4 regions of the Micromonospora sp. NPDC003241 genome follow, and region 1 is predicted to be linked to each of the others. Evidence: riboswitches for the same ligand, from Rfam matches in the RefSeq annotation. Region 1 holds a riboswitch; each other region holds the start of a gene.
The links. Region 1 has a riboswitch for cyclic di-AMP ahead of ACWDVW_RS13610 (C39 family peptidase). Riboswitches for the same ligand answer to the same signal wherever they lie in the genome.

Region 1 (5,083 bases):
TCTTCGTGGCCGGCGAGGCGGCCATCGACCGGTACGCCCGCGCCGGGGTGGAGATCCCGGCCGAGAAGTTCGTGGTGGTGGGCCGTCCGCAGGTCGAGGCGATCGAGGTCCGCCACCAGCCGACGCGCGGGCTGGCGAACCCCACCGTCCTCTACACCCCCACCTGGACCGGCCACCACGCCGACGCCGACTACTGCTCGCTGCCGATGGCCGAGACGCTGCTGCGGCGGCTGCTCGACCGGGGCGCCACGGTGATCCTGCGCGCCCACCCGTACACCAACCAGCATCCGGCCTCGGCCCGACGCCTGGCCCGGCTGCACGAACTGCTCGCCGCCGACCGCTCCCGCACCGGCCGTCAGCACGTGTTCGGCGCCGCCGCCGGCCGGCTCACCCTGGCCGAGTCGGTGAACCGGGCGGACGCCCTGGTCTCCGACGTCTCCGGGGTGGTCTCCGACTGGCTGTACTCGGGCAAGCCCTACGTGGTCACCGACACCGGTGTCGACGGTGACCGGTTCGTCGAGCGGTTCCCCCTCGCCGCCACCGGCTACGTGCTGCGCCGGGACATGTCCGACCTGGACGACGTGCTGACCCGGCTGCTCGACACCGATCCGCTCGCCGAGGCGCGCTGGGCGACCCGTCGGCGCTACCTGGGCGACTTCCCGGCCGAGTCGTACGCCGAGGCGTTCCTCGCCGCCGCCCGGCGGGAGCTGGACCCGACCTGGACCGCCCCGGCACCACGGACCACGACCGACGCCGCCCTGCCCAGCGCCACCTGAGCGGTCTCAGCGCCAGGGGTCGAGCAGGGCCAGCACCGCCGCCGGATCCTCGACGTGGGCGTGGTGACCGAGACCGGGCAACGTCACCACGGGTACGCCGTACGCCCGGAGCTGGTCGTCGGTGACCATCGTGTCGTGTTCGCCCCGGGCCAGCAGGACCGGCACGTCGATCGCCGCCAGCAGGGCGGCCAGGTCGGGTTCGCCGACGGCGAAGGCGGCGGGGTCCATGGCCAGCCGCCACCGCCCGTCCACCTGCCGCAGCCCGGCGTCCACCGCCGGTTGCTCCGGGCCGAGCAACCCGGTCAGGCCGGCCACCCGCAGGTGTCGCCGGGCCGCCTCGTCGCGGGTGCCGAACCAGGTGACCGGCCGGGCGGCCAGGTCGGCGGCGCGGGCCAGCTCCGCCGGGGACCAGACCGCCTTGATGCCGAGGCCCACCACCGCGTCGACCGCCACGCCCCGGTCGGCGGCGGCCAGCGCCAGGCCGACCACCCCGCCGAGCGAGTGTCCGAGTACGACGATCCGGTCACCGGGGGCGAGACTCCCCGCGACCCGGTCGGCGAGAGCGGTGAAGGAGTACTCCGGCAGCGGCGGCGCGGCGCCGTGACCGGCCAGATCCGGGGCCGACCACCGGCCCGGCCACCGCTCCTGCAACAGCGGCGCCCAGGGCAGCCACACGTCGCCGGTGCCACCCATCCCGTGCAGCAGCACCAGCACCGCCCGGTCGCCCGACTCCTCGCTCATGCGCGAAGTCTGCCACCTGGAGGTAAGGAGGGGTCCCCTGCTATGCACGAGGCGTTAGCAGGGGACCCTTCCTTACATCTCAGGAGGAGTAGCCGCGGGTGGCGGCCCAGTGGGCGAGATCGATGGTGGTCATCCAGTACGAGTAGTACGAGGCGTCGGCCGAGTCGGCGATCTTGACCAGTCGACCGTCGTCCTCGTAGCCCACCACGGCGACGTAGTGGCCGCCGGGGAAGGAGTGCCAGCCGCCGTCGGTGTCGGTGGCGCTGCCGGCCACGTTCACCACGACACCGCGCCCGTCGGTGATCGCCTCGACCACGTCGGCCTGGAGCTGGTCCATCTGCGCCGGGCTGGCCGAGCCGCCCGGCAACATCGTGGTCGAGTACGGCCCGCCCTTGACCGTGGCGTTGAGCACCCGGGTGGTGTCCTGGGCCGAGTTGGTGCCGGCGTACGTGGTGCCGAGCTGGGCGGCCAGGGTGTCCTGGTCACGGTCGACACCGGCGGCGCTGAGCGCGTTGCGTACCGCGGCCGGGCCGCAGTAGTAGCCGGTGGTTTGCGCCTGGAAGTCGTAGTCCAGGACCTTCCGCGCCGGTGCCTTCGGGGCGGCCTTCGCACTGGTGGCCACCGGCGAGGGGGCCGCCGAGGTGGCCTTCGGCGAGGGCGACGGCGCGGCGCTGCTCGGGGCCGCGCTGCTGGGCGGGGTCGACGGGGTCGGCTCCACCCGGGCCTCGGCGCGGGAGACCGCGGTGTCGCCGCGCAACTCGGCGACGGTGGTCGTGGTGTGCGCGGTGGCCGGGGCGTCCTCGGTGCCGACGAGTACGGCACCGGCACCGGTGGCCAGCGCCAGCGCAGCGGCCGAGGCGGCGACGACCTGATAGGGGCGTTCGGTGGCCAGCCGGCGTAGCTGGCGCGTGACGGTCTGCTTCACGGAGTCCTCCACGGGAGCTCAGGGAGGCACGGCGAACCGCTCCGGCGGTCAACTCGACAGGACCTGTCGAGGACCGCCCGAGTACGGGGACGGCCGTGCGAGGGGCTGCGCCCGGATGACCGGGCGGGGGCGGTGGCCGCAGTCAGCTCGTAGCCGACGGCCCGGCGAGCGCGGGCACCGCAGTGCCGTGGAGGTGAGGGAACTCAAGGGGTACGACGAGGGGATGCACGAGAGGAAGGCTCCTTCCGACACCGCCGACCGGGTTAGCTGACGGGTTCGGGCGGGAAGACGGCCCTACCGTGAGCCGAGGCTCGCGGATTCACCCCAGTGGTGCGGTGGGTCCCCGGTTCGTGAGACCACGATTAGGCGGGTCGATGCGGCGTCGCCTCCTGCGATCGGGTACCGCATCGGACGGGCCGACACTACTGGCCGGCCATTGCCCTGCCAACCCGCTCTGACCTGCGTAAACATGATCCAGGTCGATGATTTTCGGGCGTTCGGTCAGCGACGTCGCGCAACGGGACCGACGGCGATCGACGCAACAGGCGGTGACAGGGGGACCACCCGCAGACAATGTCTCCGGGCATCGCGTCACGTCTCGGGCGGTTCCCGCCTCGGCGTCCGTTCCGGCGAGGGATGTGACCGGGCTCACCCAATCCGGCCGGACTATCCGGTCGCCGAGCCGGGTCACCCCACGCGCGCCGGTCGCCACCGCAGGACCGCTGCGGCCGGACGTGCGACGGCGGTGACGGCGGGCGCCGGGAACGGGTTCGGGCGCAGGCGCTGCGCGGCGGCGTACGCCTCGGCGGAGAGCACCCGGGCCGCGTCGATGGCCAGCTCGGCCTCCCGCCAGGCGGCCCGTTCCCGCTCGGCGGCGACCCGGTACGCGGCCCGGTGGTTGTCGCGGACGACCCGGGCCAGGACGACCTCCTGTTCGGCCGGGTGCAGTCGGGGATCCCAGCCGGCCCGACGCGCCAGCACGTCGGTGAGCTGCCGCGCCGACAGGTCACCGCGCCAGTGCGCCTGCATCGCCGCGTGGTGCAGCCAGCGCTCCCGGGCGGCGTACTCGCTGGCGGTGCGCGGGGTGCGGGGAGCCGGCAGCGCGGTGACACCGGCAAGCCGCCGGGCCCGGCTCTCCGCCTCGTCGAATCCGGCCCAGGCCCGGTCGAGAGCGGTCTGAGCGGTACGCCACGCCTCCTGCCGCCGGGCGGCGTTCTGCGCGGCCCCGGCGGCGGCCACGGCCACCTCACCGGCGTAGCGGCGCAGGTCGGCCGCCTCGGCCTCGGCGGGGTCGGCGGCCGGACCGGTGGCCTCGTCGGCGCCGGACGAGGCCGTTTCGGGCCGGGCGACCAGGGCGGTGAGCACGCCCAGCGCGAGCACGAGCAGCACCGACCAGATGGCGGCGGCCCGGGGCACCTCGATCAGGAACTGGTAGAGGACGGTCTTCTCCATGGCGGTACCTCGTGGGCAGTGGTGCGCTGACAGCGGACCGCGCCGGCATCCGGTCGTCCGGTGGCGGTGCCACGGGACCGGGCGGGGCGGTGACGGGATGTGTCGCGGGCAGAGGTCCCGGGCGTTGCGGGACGGGCTGCGGCGGAGTCCGGTCGGCGGGCCGCAGCGGGGCGCGAGGTCAGGCGCCGGGTGGGGCGCGGGCACCGTGGGCGGCCGGTGCGACCGTCGTCGGGACGGATGTCGCCGGACCTGCGACCACCGTCGCGGCGGGCCGCTGCGCCTCCGGGCGCGCCTCCGGCAGCAGTCCGGGTACGCCCACCGGGTCGACCCGGTCGACGACCCCGGTGTCGGCCACCGCGACCAGCGTGCCGCCCGACGTGGGCTGCCAGCCTGCGTGGGGCGGCTGCGCGAGCAGGGCGGACGACGCGACCCGGTCGACGGCGGGGTGCCCGGCCGGGGCGCCCTGGGCGGGCATCGCCCAGGCGCCGAGGGTGAACGCGGCGGCGACCGCGAACCCGGTCAGCAGCCGCGTCGCCCAGCGCGCCAGCCACCACAGGGGATGGGCGGACGCGACGGGAAGCACATCGTCACGCTACCGCCACCGCCGTCGAATCACATCGTCGGCGGGCGTGTCGCGTCGGCGACGCGCCGCCGATGACACACGAAACAGCAGGTCGGACGGCCGACGAGGGCCATCCACCATGGACTCAGCGGTGCGGGTCGCGCCGACCGGCGGTGCTCGACTCGTCACCCGCCACCCGCTGCCTCGGCAGCCCGGCGGGCGGCTCGGTACGTGGCTGCACGGGCGACCCCGCAGGCGGCTCCGCGCCCGCTTCTGCGGGCGGCTGGGTGGGCGGCCCTGCGGCCCCGGCGGCGGGTGGCGGGGCGGACCCGGCGCGGCTCGGGGCGAGTCGCCGCATCATCGGTTGCTCCACGTAGCGGTGCAGCAACGCGGCCAGCGCCAGGGTGAGTAGCAGGAACCCGATCACCGCCGGCACTCCCCACCAGCCGGGCAGGCCGGTGCCCCAGTCTCCGGTGAGCCGCAGGATCGTCATGATCGCAAAGACGTGCACCAGGTAGAAGGCGAACGAGACCTCGCCCAGCCAGACCATCAGCCGGGAGCGCAGCGGCGACCAGCGGCCGTGCACGTCGGCGTCCGCCGCCGCCGCGATCACCAGGACGTACGCCA
Region 2 (5,083 bases), on a different contig from region 1:
CCAGCCGGGCCACCGTGGCGTCGTCGGTGACGGGTCGGGCGCGGCCGGCGACGTACGCCTCGTCGTCGCTCTCCTCCGCCGGGAACGAGTGCAGCGCGTAGCGCCCGTCGCGTTCCAGGTCGCGCCGCTTCGGCGAGTCGATCACGAAGCAGAAGAGACCGTCGGCGGTGATCACCGGGGAGACCGGGTGCACCCGGGGCCCGCCGTCGGCGCGGACCGTGGCCAGGTAGCCGAAGCCCGGGCCGTACTGCTGCATGAGAAGGCGGATCCCGTCGGCGAGTCGAGGCTCGTCGACGGCGAATTCGGACCAGGAAGCCATGCCGACATCCTATCGAACATACGTTCTAAGCAGGTAGTCCGACACGCAGGTCACGACTACCGGCCGCTAAGGTGTGGCGATGCTGCTCTCCGACCGTGACCTGGTCTCCGAGATCAAGGCCGGCACCCTGGCGCTGGAGCCCTTCGAGCCCACCCTGGTGCAGCCGTCCAGCATCGACGTCCGCCTGGACAAGCTGTTCCGGGTGTTCAACAACCACCTCTACACACACATCGACCCGGCCACCCAGCAGGACGATCTCACCTCGCCGGTGGAGGTGCCCGACGGCGAGCCGTTCGTGCTGCACCCGGGCGAGTTCGTGCTCGCCTCCACGCTTGAGGTGATCTCGCTCGGCGACCAGCTCGCCGGCCGACTCGAAGGCAAGTCCAGCCTCGGTCGCCTCGGCCTGCTGACGCACTCCACCGCCGGTTTCATCGACCCCGGCTTCTCCGGTCACGTCACGCTGGAGCTGTCCAACGTGGCCAACCTGCCGATCATGCTCTGGCCCGGCATGAAGATCGGCCAGCTCTGCATCTTCCGGCTCTCCTCGCCCGCCGAGCACCCGTACGGCTCGCTCGTCTACGGCTCGCGCTACCAGGGCCAGCGCGGCCCGACGCCGAGCCGCGCCTGGCAGAACTGGCGTACCTGGCCGACCCGCTGACGACCGGCGGGCCCGCGCTGCCGAGACGCGGGCCCGTGGCCGTCCGCCCGGCGACTCAGCCGGGCCGACCGAAACTGTGGATCGGACTGGTGTCCATCCGCTTCATCGCGATCGGCTTGCCCGCGCGGGAGGCGTGCACCACCCAGCCGCCACCGACGTACATCCCGACGTGGTGCAGGTCGCGGAAATAGAAGACCAGGTCACCCGGGCGCAGGTCGCCGCGACCGACCGAGGCCGTGACCTGCCGCTGCCGCGCCGCGTTGTGCGGCAGCGCCACTCCGGCCCGCGCCCACGCGGCCAGCATCAAACCCGAGCAGTCGTACGCGTGCGGCCCCTCGGCCCCCCACGAGTACGGCTTGCCGATCTGGGCGCACGCGAAGGTGACCGCCTCACCGGCCGGGCCACCCGGATAGGTGGCCGGACAGGGCGCCGGCCGCAACGGACCACCACCCCCGTCGTCGTACGCCCGCAGCCGCAACCGCTGCAACCGCTCGATCTCGGTGTCGATCTGCCGCCGCTTCCCGGCCAGGTCGGCCTCGGTGCGGGTCAGCTCGGCGATGGTGCGGTCCAGTCCGGCTCGGGCGGCGGCGAGTTCGTCCCGCAGTTCACGCGCCTGGCGTACGTCCTCCTGCTGGAAGCGGGCGTACCGGTCGAGCACGCCGAGCTGGGCGATGACCTCGCCGGGCGACCGGCTGCCCAGCAGCGTGTTCACGGCGCGGACCGGCTCGCCCCGGTACGCCCGCGCGGCCAGCGCGCCGACCCGCTTCATCGCCTCGTCCACCTGCTGTTGCAGCGGGGCGATGCGGGCGGTCAGGGCGTCCGCCTCCCGGCGGGTGGCGGCCAGGTCCTGCCGGGTGGCGTTGTGTCGTTCGATGACGGCTTCGAGCCGGTTCCAGTCCTCGTCGATCTGGCGCTCGATGTCGTCGACCGTGGGGTCGGCGTGGGCCGCCGTCGCGCCACCGGTCAGCAGAACGGCGGTCGCGGCGAGTGCGGCGAGTGCGGTGATGCAGCGGTACCAGCGGGATCGCGGCGCATCCGTCGTCGGGCCGGGCTTCGCCGACCGGTACGACGGAGGCCGCGGGGCATGGTGTGCCACCGGGCTGCGTACTCCTTCTTCCCAGACCGCCTACCGGGTTAGCTGACGGGTTCGGGCGGGAAGGGAACGCCCTACCGCGACCATCGCGGACTCACCCCGGAAACCTGGGTCCCCGGCTCGCTCGGACAGCGACTCGGCGGTGTCGGACCGTCACCGCCCCGGGTGGGCGGTCCTGCCAGCGGGCCAACGATTGACCAGCGTAGGGACGATCGGCGTCGATGCGCAACACACCCACACCGTCACTCTCGGTGCATTAATCCGACAACGCAGAAGGCCCCCGGTCGCTTGACCGAGGGCCTTTCGTCGTTCCTGCGTACGGGCTCAGGCGTCAGCCGGGTCGACGGAAGCCGGCGACCGGCATCGTCGTGATCGGCGAGACGTTGACCGGCACCCCGGCCCGAGCCGAGTGCACCATCTTGTTGTTGCCCAGATAGATCCCGACGTGACTCACGTCGCTGCGGAAGAACACCAGGTCACCGGGGCGGGCGTCGGCCCGGGAGATGGCCTTGCCCTCGCGCCACTGGGCACCGGTGAAGTGGGTCAGATAGATACCCGCCGCCTTGTACGCGTACTGGGTGAGGCCGGAGCAGTCGAACGAGTTCGGCCCGGTGGCACCCCAGACGTACGGCTTGCCGACCTGCGCGCAGGCGGTCCGGATGGCCGTCCGTGCCGCGTCGCTGACCACACCGTTGATGGTCGGGCAGTTGGTGGTCTTCACCGTGGTCACCGGCAGGGACCGCTCCAGCCGCTTGATCTCGGCGTCGATCTGCTTCTTCTTCGCCGCGAGCTGCTTCTGCTTGGCCTCCTGGTCGACGATCAGCGCGTCGAGCGTGGCCTTCTGGTCGTCGTACTTCTTCCGGATCTTCATCACGCCCTCGAGCTGGCGGCGCTCCTCCCAGGCCAGCCGGTCGAGGAAGGCCATCTGCTCACCGAGCTGGTCCGGCTTCGCGTTGAGCAGCACCGCGCCGAGTTCCTGCGAGGGGCCGGTGATGTAGTACCGGGAGGCGAGGCCGGCGACCCGGTTCATCGCCAGCTCGGTCTCCAGGGCCAGCGGCTGGATCTTCTTCTCCAGCTTCTCGGCCTTCTCGCGGTTGACCCGCAGCTCCGAGCGCACCTTGTTGAACTGCTCGATGGTGGGTTCGAGCTGCTGCCACTGCTTGTCGATCTGGCGCTCGATCTCGTCCACCGACGGCTCGGCGTACGCGGGCGCGGCGACCAGACCGGCACCGACCGCAGCGGCGGCGACCAGGACGACCAGACGGCGAGCGGCCTTGCGCAGCCCGCGCGCGGGGGTGGAACGTCCCGGCGCACGACGATGGAGGGGCATGGTTGCCACCGGCACCGACTCCTTTGCGACCGACCACCGGGCGTCCCGCTAGCGGTAAGGGGCGAGACAGACGACCCACGGCGGTCGGTGCCTCACATTAGGGGAACGCGCGCGACGGAATCAAGGCAACCAACGGCTCATTCACCTTTGCGCGACCGACCGCACACAAAGGGTGTCGACCAATTCGTTACAGTTATCTACGCCAATATAAAAATCGGGACGTGTCGGCATCCGTACCGATGCCGACACGTCCCGACGTACGCGCTGGTCACCCGGCGACCGGCTCACCCTCCTCGGCGCCCCGGGCCTGCTCGGGCTTGATCGAACGCAGCAGCACGCTGGCCACGTCGACCACCTCGACCTGATCGCCGGCGCCCTTGCCGTTGACTCCGTCACTCAGCATCGTCGAGCAGAACGGACAGCCGACCGCGACGGTCCGCGCACCGGTGGACATGGCCTCCTCGACCCGATCCACATTGATCCGCTTGCCGATCCGCTCCTCCATCCACATGCGTGCGCCACCGGCGCCGCAGCAGAAGGAGCGCTCGCTGTTGCGCGGCATCTCGACCAGGCCGTCGTCGGCGCCGACGGCGCTGCCCAGCACCTCGCGCGGCGGCGCGAAGACCCGGTTGTGCCGGCCCAGGTAGCACGGGTCGTGGTAGGTGACGCCGCCGTCGACCGGCTGCACCGGGGTGAGCTTGCCGGTGGCGACCAGGTGCGCCAGCAACTGGGTGTGGTGCACCACCTCGAACTCGCCGCCGAGCTGGCCGTACTCGTTGCCCAGGGTGTTGAAGCAGTGCGGACAGGTCGCGACGATCTTCCGCTTGGCCTTCTCGCGGCCCTCGAACGCCTCGTTGAGCGTCTCCACGTTCTGCTGGGCGAGCATCTGGAAGACGAACTCGTTGCCGATGCGGCGGGCCGGGTCGCCGGAGCAGGTCTCGCCCTCACCGAGGATGGCGAACGAGACGCCCGCCTCGTTCAGCAGCGTGGCGACCGCCCGGGTGGTCTTCTTCGCCCGGTCCTCGAACGCACCGGCACAGCCCACCCAGAAGAGGTACTCGAAGTCCTCGACCTCACCGACCCGGGGCACCTCGAAGTCGAGGCCCTTGGTCCAGTCCTCCCGGGTGTTCTGCGGCGCACCCCAGGGGTTCCCCTTGTTCTCCAGGTTGCGCAGCATCACGCCGGCCTCGGAGGGGAAGTTCGACTCGATCAGCACCTGATAGCGGCGCATGTCGACGATGTGGTCCACGTGCTCGATGTCCACCGGGCACTGCTCGACGCAGGCGCCGCAGGTGGTGCACGACCAGAGCACGTCCGGGTCGATCACGCCGCCCGCCTCGGCGTCACCGATCAGCGGCTTCTCCGCCTCGGCGAGCGCCAGCACGTCGAGGTGGGCGAGCTGCGCGGCGGTGGCCTTCTCCTCGCCGGTGAGGTCCTTGCCGCCGCCCGCCAGCAGATAGGGCGCCTTGGCGTACGCGTGGTCGCGCAGGCTGAGCACCAGCAGCTTCGGCGACAGCGGCTTGCCGGTGTTCCACGCCGGGCACTGCGACTGACAGCGCCCGCACTCGGTGCAGGTGCTGAAGTCCAGCAGGCCCTTCCAGGTGAACTGCTCGACGTGTGCGACGCCGAACTGGTCCTTCTCGGGATCGGCCTCCTCGAAGTCGAGCGGCTTGCCCTCGCTCA
Region 3 (5,083 bases), on a different contig from region 1:
CTCCGGCGTGCTGCGTCAGGTGCTCGCCGACGCCCGACGCGCCGGTGGTCGGGCCGCCGCCGGCCGCACCCGCCGCCGCTAGAGATCGCACCCGGGCCCGGTGCCTCCGCACGCCCGCGAGGTGGGGCGTAATCTCGTGCGGTTGGCCGGGCCGGTGTGACGAGGAGAACGAAGCGGTGGACCAGAGCACCCTGGACCAGGAGATCGCCGTCGAGCAGCGGCATCTCGACCGGGTGTACGCACGACTGGCCGAGCTGCGCCGCGCGGCGGTCCGTGCCGAGCGGGACGGCTACCGGCTGGCCCGGGTCGGCAACTTCGGCGCGCTGGTGGAGCGGGACGCGATGGTGTTCCACGCCGCGCAGCGCCGCCACGTGCTCGACGCCGAGTACGAGGGGCTGGTCTTCGGCCGGCTCGACCTGCGCGACGGGCAGGTGTTCCACGTCGGACGCCTGGGCATCCGTGACGAGGACGCCGCGACGCTGGTGGTCGACTGGCGCGCCCCGGCCGCCGCCCCGTTCTATCAGGCCACCCCGGCCGAGCCGCTCGGCGTGGTACGCCGCCGGACGATCCAGTCCAGCCGGGAACGGGTCACCCGGATCGAGGACGACCTGCTCGACCCGGACGCCGCACCGGCGGAGATGGCGGTGGTCGGCGACGGCGCGCTGCTGGCCAACCTGTCCCGGACCACCGGTCGGGGCATGCGCGACATCGTGGCGACCATCCAGCGCGAGCAGGACGAGGCGATCCGCTCCCCCGGTTCCGGGGTGACGCTGGTCTCGGGCGGACCGGGCACCGGCAAGACGGCGGTGGCGCTGCACCGCGCCGCGTACCTGCTCTACTCCGACCGCAGCCGGTACGCCGGGGGCGGCATCCTGGTGGTCGGCCCCTCCTCGGTCTTCGTCGAGTACATCGCCTCGGTGCTGCCGTCCCTGGGTGAGGAGACCGCCACCCTGCACTCGCTGGGCACCCTCTTCCCCGGGCTGGTCGCCACCCGCACCGACCCGGTCGAGGTGGCCGCGGTCAAGGGGTCGCTGCGGATGCGCCGGTTGCTGGAGCGGGCGGCCCGGGACGGCGTACCCGACTCCCCGGCCGAGCTGCGGCTGCTCTACCGGGGGCAGTTGCTGCGGCTGGAGCGGGCCGAACTGGACGCCATCCGGGACCGGGCGTTGGCCCGGGGCGCGCGACGCAACGAAGTACGCCGGGCCGGCTTCGACGGTGTCCTGGCGGCGCTCTGGGCGCAGGCCCGCCGGTTGGGCATCGCCCGGCTGCCCGAGCAGCGGGCCTTCGAGGACGAACTGATCGACCGGACCGACTTCCGGGACTTCCTCAAGGCGTGGTGGCCCCGGCTGCATCCGCGGCACGTGCTCGGCTGGCTGGCCGATCCGGAACGGCTGCGCCGGTACGCCGCCGGGCTGCTGTCCCGGGCCGAGATCCGGCTGCTGGAGCAGGCGTACCGGGGGCTGGCCGCCGAGGGGCCGACCGTCGCCGACGTGGCGCTGCTCGACGAGCTGGACGCGCTGCTCGGCAAGCCGGTGCGTCCGGCCCGTGCGAAGCGCGACCCGTTCCAGCTCGCCGGTGGGGTACGCGAGCTGAGCACGTACGCCGACCGGCAGCGGGCCGCCCGCCAGGCGGCCCGGGAGCGGCCCGAGGACTACCGCGACTACGCGCACGTGGTGGTGGACGAGTCGCAGGACGTGTCACCGATGCAGTGGCGGATGATCGGCAGGCGCGGTCGGTTGGCCTCGTGGACGGTGGTGGGTGACCCGGCGCAGACCGCGTGGACGGGGGATCCGCAGGAGCTGTCCCGGGCCCGGGACCAGGCGTTGGGTCGCCGTCGACGGCACCGGTTCACGCTCACCACCAACTACCGCAACTCGGCGGAGATCTTCGCGGTGGCGGCGGCCGAGATCCGGCGGGCGTACCCGGACCTGGCCCTGCCGACCGCGGTGCGGACCACCGGGGTCGACCCGGTGGAGCTGGTGGTGCCGGCGGCGGAGCTGGAGACCAGCGTGCTGACCGCCGCGAGCGCGCTGCTCGGCGAGGTCGAGGGCACCGTCGGGGTGATCACGCCGGTGCCGCGCCGGGACGAGGTCGCGGCCTGGCTGGGCGGGCTCGGCGGCGAGCGCCTCCAGGTGGTGACCAGCCTGGAGGCCAAGGGCATGGAGTACGACGGCGTGGTGCTGGTCGCCCCCGGTGAGATCCGTGCCGATCCGGGCTCCGGCGTGCGGACGCTCTACGTCGCCCTGTCCCGGGCCACCCAGCGGCTGACCACGATCGACCCGACCGGCTGAGCGCGCACATATAGCAATGTCGGCATAGCTCCGTCCCCGGCCGGGCGCAGCACGCAAGGTGTCTGCGTGGGCGCGGGCCACGACCACCACCACGCTTCGGTGTCGAACGCCGCACACCGCCACTCCGGCCGGCTGTGGGCGGCGTTCGTGCTGCTCACCGCCCTGATGGCGGTGGAGGCGGTGACCGCTCTGTGGACCGGCTCGCTGGCTCTGCTCTCCGACGCCGGGCACATGTTCACCGACGTGCTCGGCATCGGGATGGCGCTCGCGGCGGTGACCGCCACCCGACGCGTGGACACGCATCCACAACGCACCTTCGGCCTCTATCGGCTGGAGGTGCTCGCCGCGTTGGCCAACGCCGTGCTGCTCGTCGGCGTCGCCGGTTACGTGCTGGTCGAGGCGGTACGCCGGTTCGGCGACCCACCGGAGGTGCGTACCGGGCCGGTGCTGGTGGTGGCCACGCTCGGCCTGCTCGCCAACCTGGTCGCGTTCGCGCTGCTGCGACCCGGGGCACGGGAGAGCATCAACCTGCGCGGGGCGTACCTGGAGGTGCTGGCCGACCTGCTCGGCTCGCTGGGGGTGATCGCGGCGGCGGCGCTGATCGCGCTGACCGGCTGGTGGTGGGCGGACCCGCTGGTGGCGGTCGCGATCGGCGCGTTCATCCTGCCGCGTACCTGGCGTCTGGGCCGGGCGGCGGTCCGCATCCTGGTGCAGGCCGCCCCGGAGCACCTCCAGGTCACTGCGGTGCACGACCGGCTGGCCGCGGTGCCCGGCGTGGCCGGCGTCCACGACCTGCACGTCTGGACGCTCACCTCCGGGATGGAGGTGGCCTCGGCCCACCTGACCACCGCCGAGGGCGCCGAGGTCGGCACGGTGCTCCGCGCCGCCCGTACGGCGCTGCGCGAGGACTTCGACATCGCGCACGCCACGTTGCAGATCGAGCCCGGGACGAGCGCCGGTGCCTGTGGGACGGTGGAGTGGTAGCGGGGCGGTGAATGCGAAAGGCAACAAGAATCCCATTTGTCTGGTTTACTGGTGACCAGGGGAACACCAGGAGTCACACCGGCTGCACCAGCCCCACCAGCACCGGTAGGCTCGGACCCGGTCTCCGCCAGGCGGCACTCGACGGTGCCGGCGGTGACCGCCGCCTAATCGCCCGCCAGGGCGAACCGGGGAACCATGTTCCAGGGGTGCATCCGCGTCCAGCGGTAGGGATCTTCCGTCCCGAACCCGTCAGCTAACCCGGTCGGCGGCTGACGGAAGGACATGTGCATGCCAGCAGTGGCAACCGTGAGACCGGCCGGCCGTACGGCGGCCCTGATCGCTGCGGGGCTCGCCCTCGCCCTGGGCGCCGCGCTCGCTCCGTTCAGCGCTGCCTCCGCAGCCCCCGGTGACGTCGGCGACGAGGGCGGTACACCGGCGCTGCGCGCCCAGTTGGAGGCGGCCAGCAAGGGCTACCTCGACGCCAAGACCGCCCTGGACCGCTCGGTCGTCCGGCAGAAGAAGCTGGCCGAGCAGCTCACCACGACCGAGGGTCAGCTCACCGAACGCAGCGACAAGGTAGCCGAGATCGCCGCGCAGGCGTATCGCGGCGGCCGGCTCGGCGCCGCGTCGGCGCTGCTCAACAGCGGTTCCCCGGCCGGTTTCATGGACCGTGCGGCGGCGCTGGACGCGGTGGCGGCCAACGAGGAACGCGCGCTGCGGGACCTGCGGACCACCCGGGACGAGGTCAGCAAGACCAAGCAGGCCCTCGACATCGAGGTGCAGGAGCAGCGCAAGCAGGTGGCCGTGATGGCCAAGCGCAAGGAGCAGGCCGAACGCTCGCTGACCGTGGCCGAGGAGCGCGCCGAGCGCGCTGAGCGGGCTGCGGCACAGGAACGGGCCAGCCGGACCCCGGCACGTGGCGGCGGTTCCAGCAGCGCCACCGCCAAGCCGGCACCGCGCAACTCCAACGGCTCCTGGCCGGCCGAGTCGTGCAGCGTCAACGACCCCACCCCGGCCAACGGCTGCATCACGCCCCGCACCCTGCACGCGCTCAACCAGGCCAAGGCGGCCGGCTTCACCCGGTACGTCTCCTGCTACCGCGCGGGCGGCTCGGGTGAGCACCCGAAGGGTCGGGCCTGCGACTTCGCCGCGCAGAAGAACGGCTTCGGCGGGGTCGCCACCGGCGGCGACCGGACGTACGGCAACAACCTGGCGGCGTTCTACGTCAACAACGCCGACCGTCTCGCCGTGCTCTACGTGATCTGGTACAAGCAGATCTGGCTGCCGAGTAGCGGCTGGCGGACGTACAGCGGCGCGCGGGGCGACCCGTCCAGCGACCACACCAACCACGTACACCTGTCGGTGTACTGATCCACACGGCACGCCGGGTGGCCGCCCTCGCGGGTGGTCCACCCGGCGTCGTCGTTCCCGCACTCCGAGGCGGCTGCCTCGGCTCCGCCCCGCCCGTCGCCGCGCGCTCTGCGGCCACCTTGGTTACCGTCGACATCGAAGCGGACATTTCGTGGCGACCGGGAGGAACGGTTATGAGCGGACCGCAGCGGACCCAGTGCGACGGTGTGTCGTGAGCGCGGCGACCGGACATGTGATGGTCTTCGCGCCGACCCCACTGCTCACGGTCACGATCGACCAGCCCAACGAGACTCCGGAGCTGCACCTGCACCCCGGCGGTCAGGGCGTCTGGCAGGCCCGGATGGTGCTGTCGCACGGCGTCGACGTGGTGCTCTGCACCGCGCTCGGCGGCGAGATCGGGCAGGTGCTGGAGCCCCTGCTGGTCAGCGAGGGCGTCG
Region 4 (5,083 bases), on a different contig from region 1:
CTTCCGGCGTGTCCTGCCGGGGTGGTGGCACCGCCGCCGTGTAACCGGTCTTCTCGACCGTGGCGATCAGCTCCTGCGGGGTGACCGGGTCGGCGTAGGAGACGGTGGCCTTCTCGGTGGCGTAGTTGACGCTGGCCTGCACGCCGTCCAGGCGGTTCAGCTTCTTCTCGATGCGGGCGGCACAGGACGCGCAGGTCATGCCGCCGATGGACAACTCGATCTGGTTCGCTGCGGTGGGCAGGGGTCGACTCGTGGTCATGGCTGGTCCCTCAGTCGTGCCCGTGTCCGGGCGTACCGTGCCCGTCGTCCGGCGCGGCGGTGGGGCCGACCGGGACGGGCACCGGGTCCCCGACGTGCACGGTGAACTCGGCGGTGCGTACCACCCCGCCGTGGCGGAAGTCGAGATAGAGCCGGTAGGCACCGGCGGACGGGAACTCGGTGGCGAAGCTCACCCGTGGTCCGGGTGTGGTGCGCCCGTCGTCCGGCACCCCCTCCGGGTGGACGTGCAGGTACGCCAGGTCGCCCTGCCGCAGCGCGACCAGGTGCCCGTACGCCCCGAGATACGGCTCCAGGTCGGTGACGGGTACGCCGTCGCGCGCGACGGTCAGCGTCAACGTGGACGAGCGGCCCGGCTGCGGCGTGCCGTCCAGGGTGATCGTGTAGTCGTCGACCGTGGCGGTGGGTGCCGGGGCGGGCAGCGGCCGTTCGGTCAGCGTGCCGGGGACGGTCACGTCGACGCCGAGCGTCAACGGCTCGCCACCGGTCGGGGTGAAGTCGGCGAACGCCCGCCACACTCCGGGCGCGGTGAGTGGCGTGGCGACCCGCCAGGTGCCGTCCGGCGCCAGCTCGGGGTGCACGTGGCGGAAGCCGGAGAGGTCACGCCGGGCGACGATCAGGTGCATCGGCTTGTCGTGCACCACGTCGTACCCGGTTACCGGCCGGCTGTCCGGGCCGGTGATCCGGAAGGCGAACTCGCCCGCCGGGGCCTCGACCGGCACGAGGGTGTATCCGCGCTCGGAGACGAGGAGCCCTCCGGGCAGGTGCCCGGCCGCGCCCGCGTCGTGCCCGGCCCTGTCGTCATGTCCGGCCTTGTCGTCATGTCCGGCGTTCTCGTCGTGCCCGGCCTGGTCCGGGCCGTCGCCGTGGCCGGTCGCGCCGCCGTGGCCGGTCGCGGTGACCGGGGCCGGCGGGCCGGTCACCTGGCCGACTCCGTACGCGGCGGCGAACACCGCCGCGAGGCCGAGCGCGAAGCCGCTCACCTTCGTCGCCGTGTTCATCGGGACACCTCGGTCTCCGGTCGCCTCAGGCGGCGACCAACTCGTAGCCGGCCTCGTCGACTGCGGCCCGGACGGCGGCCGGGTCCAGCGGCTGCGCGCTGGTGACGGTGACCTGACCGCTGGCCAGGTCGACCTGGACGTCCTCGACGCCGGGGATCGCGCCGACCTCGGCGCTGACCGCGCTGACGCAGTGGCCGCAGGTCATGCCCTGCACCTGGTACGCCGTGGTGACCATGGCAACTCTCCTCTCCAGGGCCCGTCCACCCGGGCCGGGCACCCCGTCGAATACCCTCGGGGGGTATCCACAACCGTGACCGTACCATACCCCCCAGGGGTACGTTATCCTCGTGTTCATGAGCACACCCGCGCCGATCCGCGGCTACACCGCCAGCAAGGACCAACTGCTCGCCCGGCTACGTCGTGTCGAGGGGCAGGTACGCGGCGTCGAGAAGATGGTCGACGAGGATCGCTACTGCATCGACGTGCTCACCCAGATCTCCGCGATCCAGGCCGCACTGGACAAGGTCGCTCTCGGCCTGCTCGACGGGCACGCCCGGCACTGCATGCACGAGGGCGCCGCCGAGGGCCGCGCCGACGAGATGGCCTCCGAGATGATGGCCGCCGTCGGCCGCCTGATGAAGCGCGGCTGACCCGCCCGTCGCCTGATGAAGCGCGGCCGACCCGACCCACCCGCACGCCCGGCCCGGGTGTCGTCTCCGGCACCCGCCCCCGACACACGCGCGCGACCTGCGTTCCGATGCCGACCTGGCTACCATTCGCCACGATGGCCAGCCGGAACCGCCCTCACGGTACGCAGCCATCCTGCCACGCTCGGGCCATTCCGGATGCCCGCCGCAGCGGCCGACCGGCGGCGCTGAACCTTCTCGCCCGCCGGTACGTAGTTCGCCTTGGAATCGTTGGGAGACAATGAATGGGCGCCGACCACACCCGTTCCGCTCCGCCCACCCCACCCCGGGTGCGGCGGATCCTCATCGTGACGGTGGTCCCCCTCTTCCTCGTCACCCTGGTCGCCGCGCTCGTGCTCTGGCCCTCGGACCCGCCCCGGCCCGAGGCCGCCGACGACACGCCTCGTTACCACGGCACGGTCACCCGGGTGGTGAACGAGCCCTGCCCACCGAACCCGGTCGTGCCCGAGGGCACCCCGACCACCGCCGGGCAGCAGTGCGGCACGGTGACCGTACGGGTCGACAGCGGCCCGGACTCCGGCGAGGACGTGCAGACGCCGCTGCCGGACGGGCCGGGAGCGCCCCGGGTCAGCGTCGGCGACGAGATCATCCTGGTCTCCCTGACCGATCCCGAGGACCCCTCGCTCAGCTACTACAACATCGCCGAGCACCAGCGGGGCAAGCCGCTGATCTGGCTCGCGGTGCTGTTCGCCGCCGCCATCGTGGCCTTCGGGCGGCTTCGCGGCCTGGCCGCGCTCGGCGGCCTGGCGGCCAGTTTCGCCATCCTGATCACCTTCGTGCTGCCCGGCATCAGCGCGGGCCAGCCGCCGTTGGTGGTCGCCATCGTCGGCGCGGCACTGATCATGTTCGTGGTGCTGTACCTGACGCACGGCATCTCGGCACAGACCTCGGTAGCCGTCCTCGGCACGCTCGGCAGTCTGGTGCTCACCGGCCTGCTCGGACTGGCCGCCACCCGGGCCACCCACCTGACCGGTTTCGGCAGCGAGGACGCCACCACGCTGTCCATGTTCCGGGGCGACGTCGACCTGCACGGCCTGCTGCTCGCCGGCATCATCATCGGCTCGCTCGGCGTGCTCGACGACGTCACGGTGACCCAGGCCGCCGCCGTGACCGAACTGCGCCACGCCAACCCGAGCTTCACCCGCCGGGAGCTGTACCGCTCGGCGACCCGGGTCGGCCGGGCCCACATCGCCTCGGTGGTGAACACCATCGTGCTGGCGTACGCGGGCGCGTCGCTGCCGCTGCTGCTCCTGCTCACTGCCGACACCCGCGCGCTCGGCCAGATCGTGACCAGCGAGTTCCTCACCCAGGAGATCGTCCGCAGCGTGGTGGCCACGCTGGGGCTGGTCGCCGCCGTACCGCTGACGACCGCACTGGCCGCGCTGGTGGTCACCGCCGGACGGCGGGACACGCCGGAGCCCGGCGGGTCCGGCGGCCACGACGACGGGCCGGACGGCGACGGCCCCACTCCCCCGACTCCCCGGCCCGGCACGGACCGGACCGAGGCCCTGCACGCGCTCAGCACCGCGCGTGCGCGTGACACACCCCCCGCCACCGGATCGCGGTGGCCCGACCCGGACAGGAGCACGGACACCACATGGTGACACCCCGCAGCGTGACCGCCCCTGCCGACACGGTTCGTGCCCGTGTCGTTGGTCACCCATCGCGATTACGAAATGACGCATCTAGCCGGGTTCGGGGCGTAGAGACCGACATGGACCGTCGGGTAACCTCACAGCCGGTCACCGACGAAGGCGCGCAGCGGCGCCTGCGGTGCCACCGCCCAATCGCCGCGAGGCGAGCCGGGGACCCAGGTAGGTGGGGTGAATCCGCGTCAGCGGTAGGGGCCACTTCCGTTCCGAACCCGTCAGCTAACCCGGTCGGCGGTCGATGGAAGGGAAAGAAGTGACGGCACCCCTACGCCGCTGGATGACACCCGTGGTGGCCGTGTTCGCCGCGTTCGCCGTGTTCGCCGGGCCCCTGCCGGCCATGGCCGCGCCGAACCCACCCGCGCCGGCCGAGCACGACGACGACCCACCGATGCTCAACGACCTGATCGAGTCGGCGAACCGCGACTTCTCCAAGGCCAAGAACCAACTGGAGAAGTCCAAGAAGCGCCAGCTCAAGCTCGACGTCGAGCTGCGCCGCGCACAGGCCGACCTCGACGCGCTCCGGCCGCAGGTCGCCGAGATCGCGACGCAGTCGTACCGCACCGGCCGGGTCGGTGCGATAGCGATGTTGTTGCAGAGCAACGCGCCGGACTCGTTCATGGACCGCGCGTCCGCCCTGGACGAGTTGAACCTGTTCAACGACAAGAAGTTGGGCGAGGTCAACACGATCCGGGAGCGCGCCGACCAGGCCAAGCTCGCCTCCGACGCCGAGGTCCGTGAGCAGCAGAAGCTGACCAACGACATGGCGCGCAAGAAGACCGAGGCGGAGAAGTCACTGCGCCTGGTCGGTGGCGAGGGCCTGACCGGTGGCCTGGTGGCCGCCACCTCGCCGGTCGCCCGGGTGGCGCCGAACCGCGCGTCCGACGGGAGTTGGAAGCCGGAGTCGTGCAGCCAGAAGGACCCGACCACGTCGGGTTGCATCACGCCGCGCACCCTGCACATGTACAAGGAGGTCAAGCGGGCCGGCTTCGACCGCTTCGTCGGTTGCTGGCGGCCCGGTGACAGGTTCGAGCACCCCAAGGGCCGGGCGTGTGACTGGTCGTTGCAGAACAGCGGGTTCAGCCCCTGGCACAACAACGACACCCGGATCTACGGCAACAACCTGGCGGCCTTCCTGGTCCGCAACGCCGACCGGCTCGGCATCTACTACGTGATCTGGAACCGGCAGATCTGGTTCCCGACCGAGAACAGGTGGCGGTCCTACAGCGGCCCGTCCAACCACACGGACCACGTGCACGTGTCGCTGCTCTGAGCACCGTCCGGGTGACCTGCGAGGGCCGCTCCGCCGTCTGGCGGAGCGGCCCTCGTCGTCCGTGTCGGGCAATCCGGCGGGTCAGCCCACGGGCGTGACCACACCCGCCATCTCGGCGGGCTCCGCCGCGATGGTCCGCACCTCACCGGCGGCCAGCCGGTACGACATGCCCACCAC

Region 2: it holds a riboswitch for cyclic di-AMP, as region 1 does, so the genes downstream of both, ACWDVW_RS02565 (NlpC/P60 family protein) here and ACWDVW_RS13610 (C39 family peptidase) in region 1, are expected to answer to the same signal.
Region 3: it holds a riboswitch for cyclic di-AMP, as region 1 does, so the genes downstream of both, ACWDVW_RS21835 (coiled-coil domain-containing protein) here and ACWDVW_RS13610 (C39 family peptidase) in region 1, are expected to answer to the same signal.
Region 4: it holds a riboswitch for cyclic di-AMP, as region 1 does, so the genes downstream of both, ACWDVW_RS09575 (coiled-coil domain-containing protein) here and ACWDVW_RS13610 (C39 family peptidase) in region 1, are expected to answer to the same signal.

The regions. Positions count from the first base shown of each region.
Region 1 covers NZ_JBSFSO010000013.1:58,711-63,793, reverse strand. The annotation lists gene ACWDVW_RS13620 (CDP-glycerol glycerophosphotransferase family protein) at 1-776, shown strand, start outside; gene ACWDVW_RS13615 (alpha/beta fold hydrolase) at 783-1,517, opposite strand; gene ACWDVW_RS13610 (C39 family peptidase) at 1,597-2,454, opposite strand; cyclic di-AMP (ydaO/yuaA leader) riboswitch at 2,680-2,821, opposite strand; gene ACWDVW_RS13605 (hypothetical protein) at 3,130-3,894, opposite strand; gene ACWDVW_RS13600 (hypothetical protein) at 4,073-4,477, opposite strand; gene ACWDVW_RS13595 (acyltransferase family protein) at 4,602-5,083, opposite strand, start outside.
Region 2 covers NZ_JBSFSO010000002.1:177,069-182,151, reverse strand. The annotation lists gene ACWDVW_RS02575 (pyridoxamine 5'-phosphate oxidase family protein) at 1-319, opposite strand, end outside; gene dcd (dCTP deaminase) at 399-977, shown strand; gene ACWDVW_RS02565 (NlpC/P60 family protein) at 1,033-2,073, opposite strand; cyclic di-AMP (ydaO/yuaA leader) riboswitch at 2,086-2,222, opposite strand; gene ACWDVW_RS02560 (NlpC/P60 family protein) at 2,402-3,415, opposite strand; gene ACWDVW_RS02555 ((Fe-S)-binding protein) at 3,669-5,083, opposite strand, start outside.
Region 3 covers NZ_JBSFSO010000029.1:65,918-71,000, forward strand. The annotation lists gene ACWDVW_RS21820 (alpha/beta fold hydrolase) at 1-82, shown strand, start outside; gene ACWDVW_RS21825 (HelD family protein) at 177-2,291, shown strand; gene ACWDVW_RS21830 (cation diffusion facilitator family transporter) at 2,358-3,275, shown strand; cyclic di-AMP (ydaO/yuaA leader) riboswitch at 3,427-3,559, shown strand; gene ACWDVW_RS21835 (coiled-coil domain-containing protein) at 3,564-4,646, shown strand; gene ACWDVW_RS21840 (1-phosphofructokinase family hexose kinase) at 4,882-5,083, shown strand, end outside.
Region 4 covers NZ_JBSFSO010000008.1:135,715-140,797, reverse strand. The annotation lists gene ACWDVW_RS09600 (heavy metal translocating P-type ATPase) at 1-259, opposite strand, end outside; gene ACWDVW_RS09595 (hypothetical protein) at 270-1,277, opposite strand; gene ACWDVW_RS09590 (heavy-metal-associated domain-containing protein) at 1,303-1,512, opposite strand; gene ACWDVW_RS09585 (metal-sensitive transcriptional regulator) at 1,631-1,927, shown strand; gene ACWDVW_RS09580 (YibE/F family protein) at 2,209-3,588, shown strand; cyclic di-AMP (ydaO/yuaA leader) riboswitch at 3,755-3,886, shown strand; gene ACWDVW_RS09575 (coiled-coil domain-containing protein) at 3,890-4,906, shown strand; gene ACWDVW_RS09570 (carbonic anhydrase) at 4,988-5,083, opposite strand, start outside.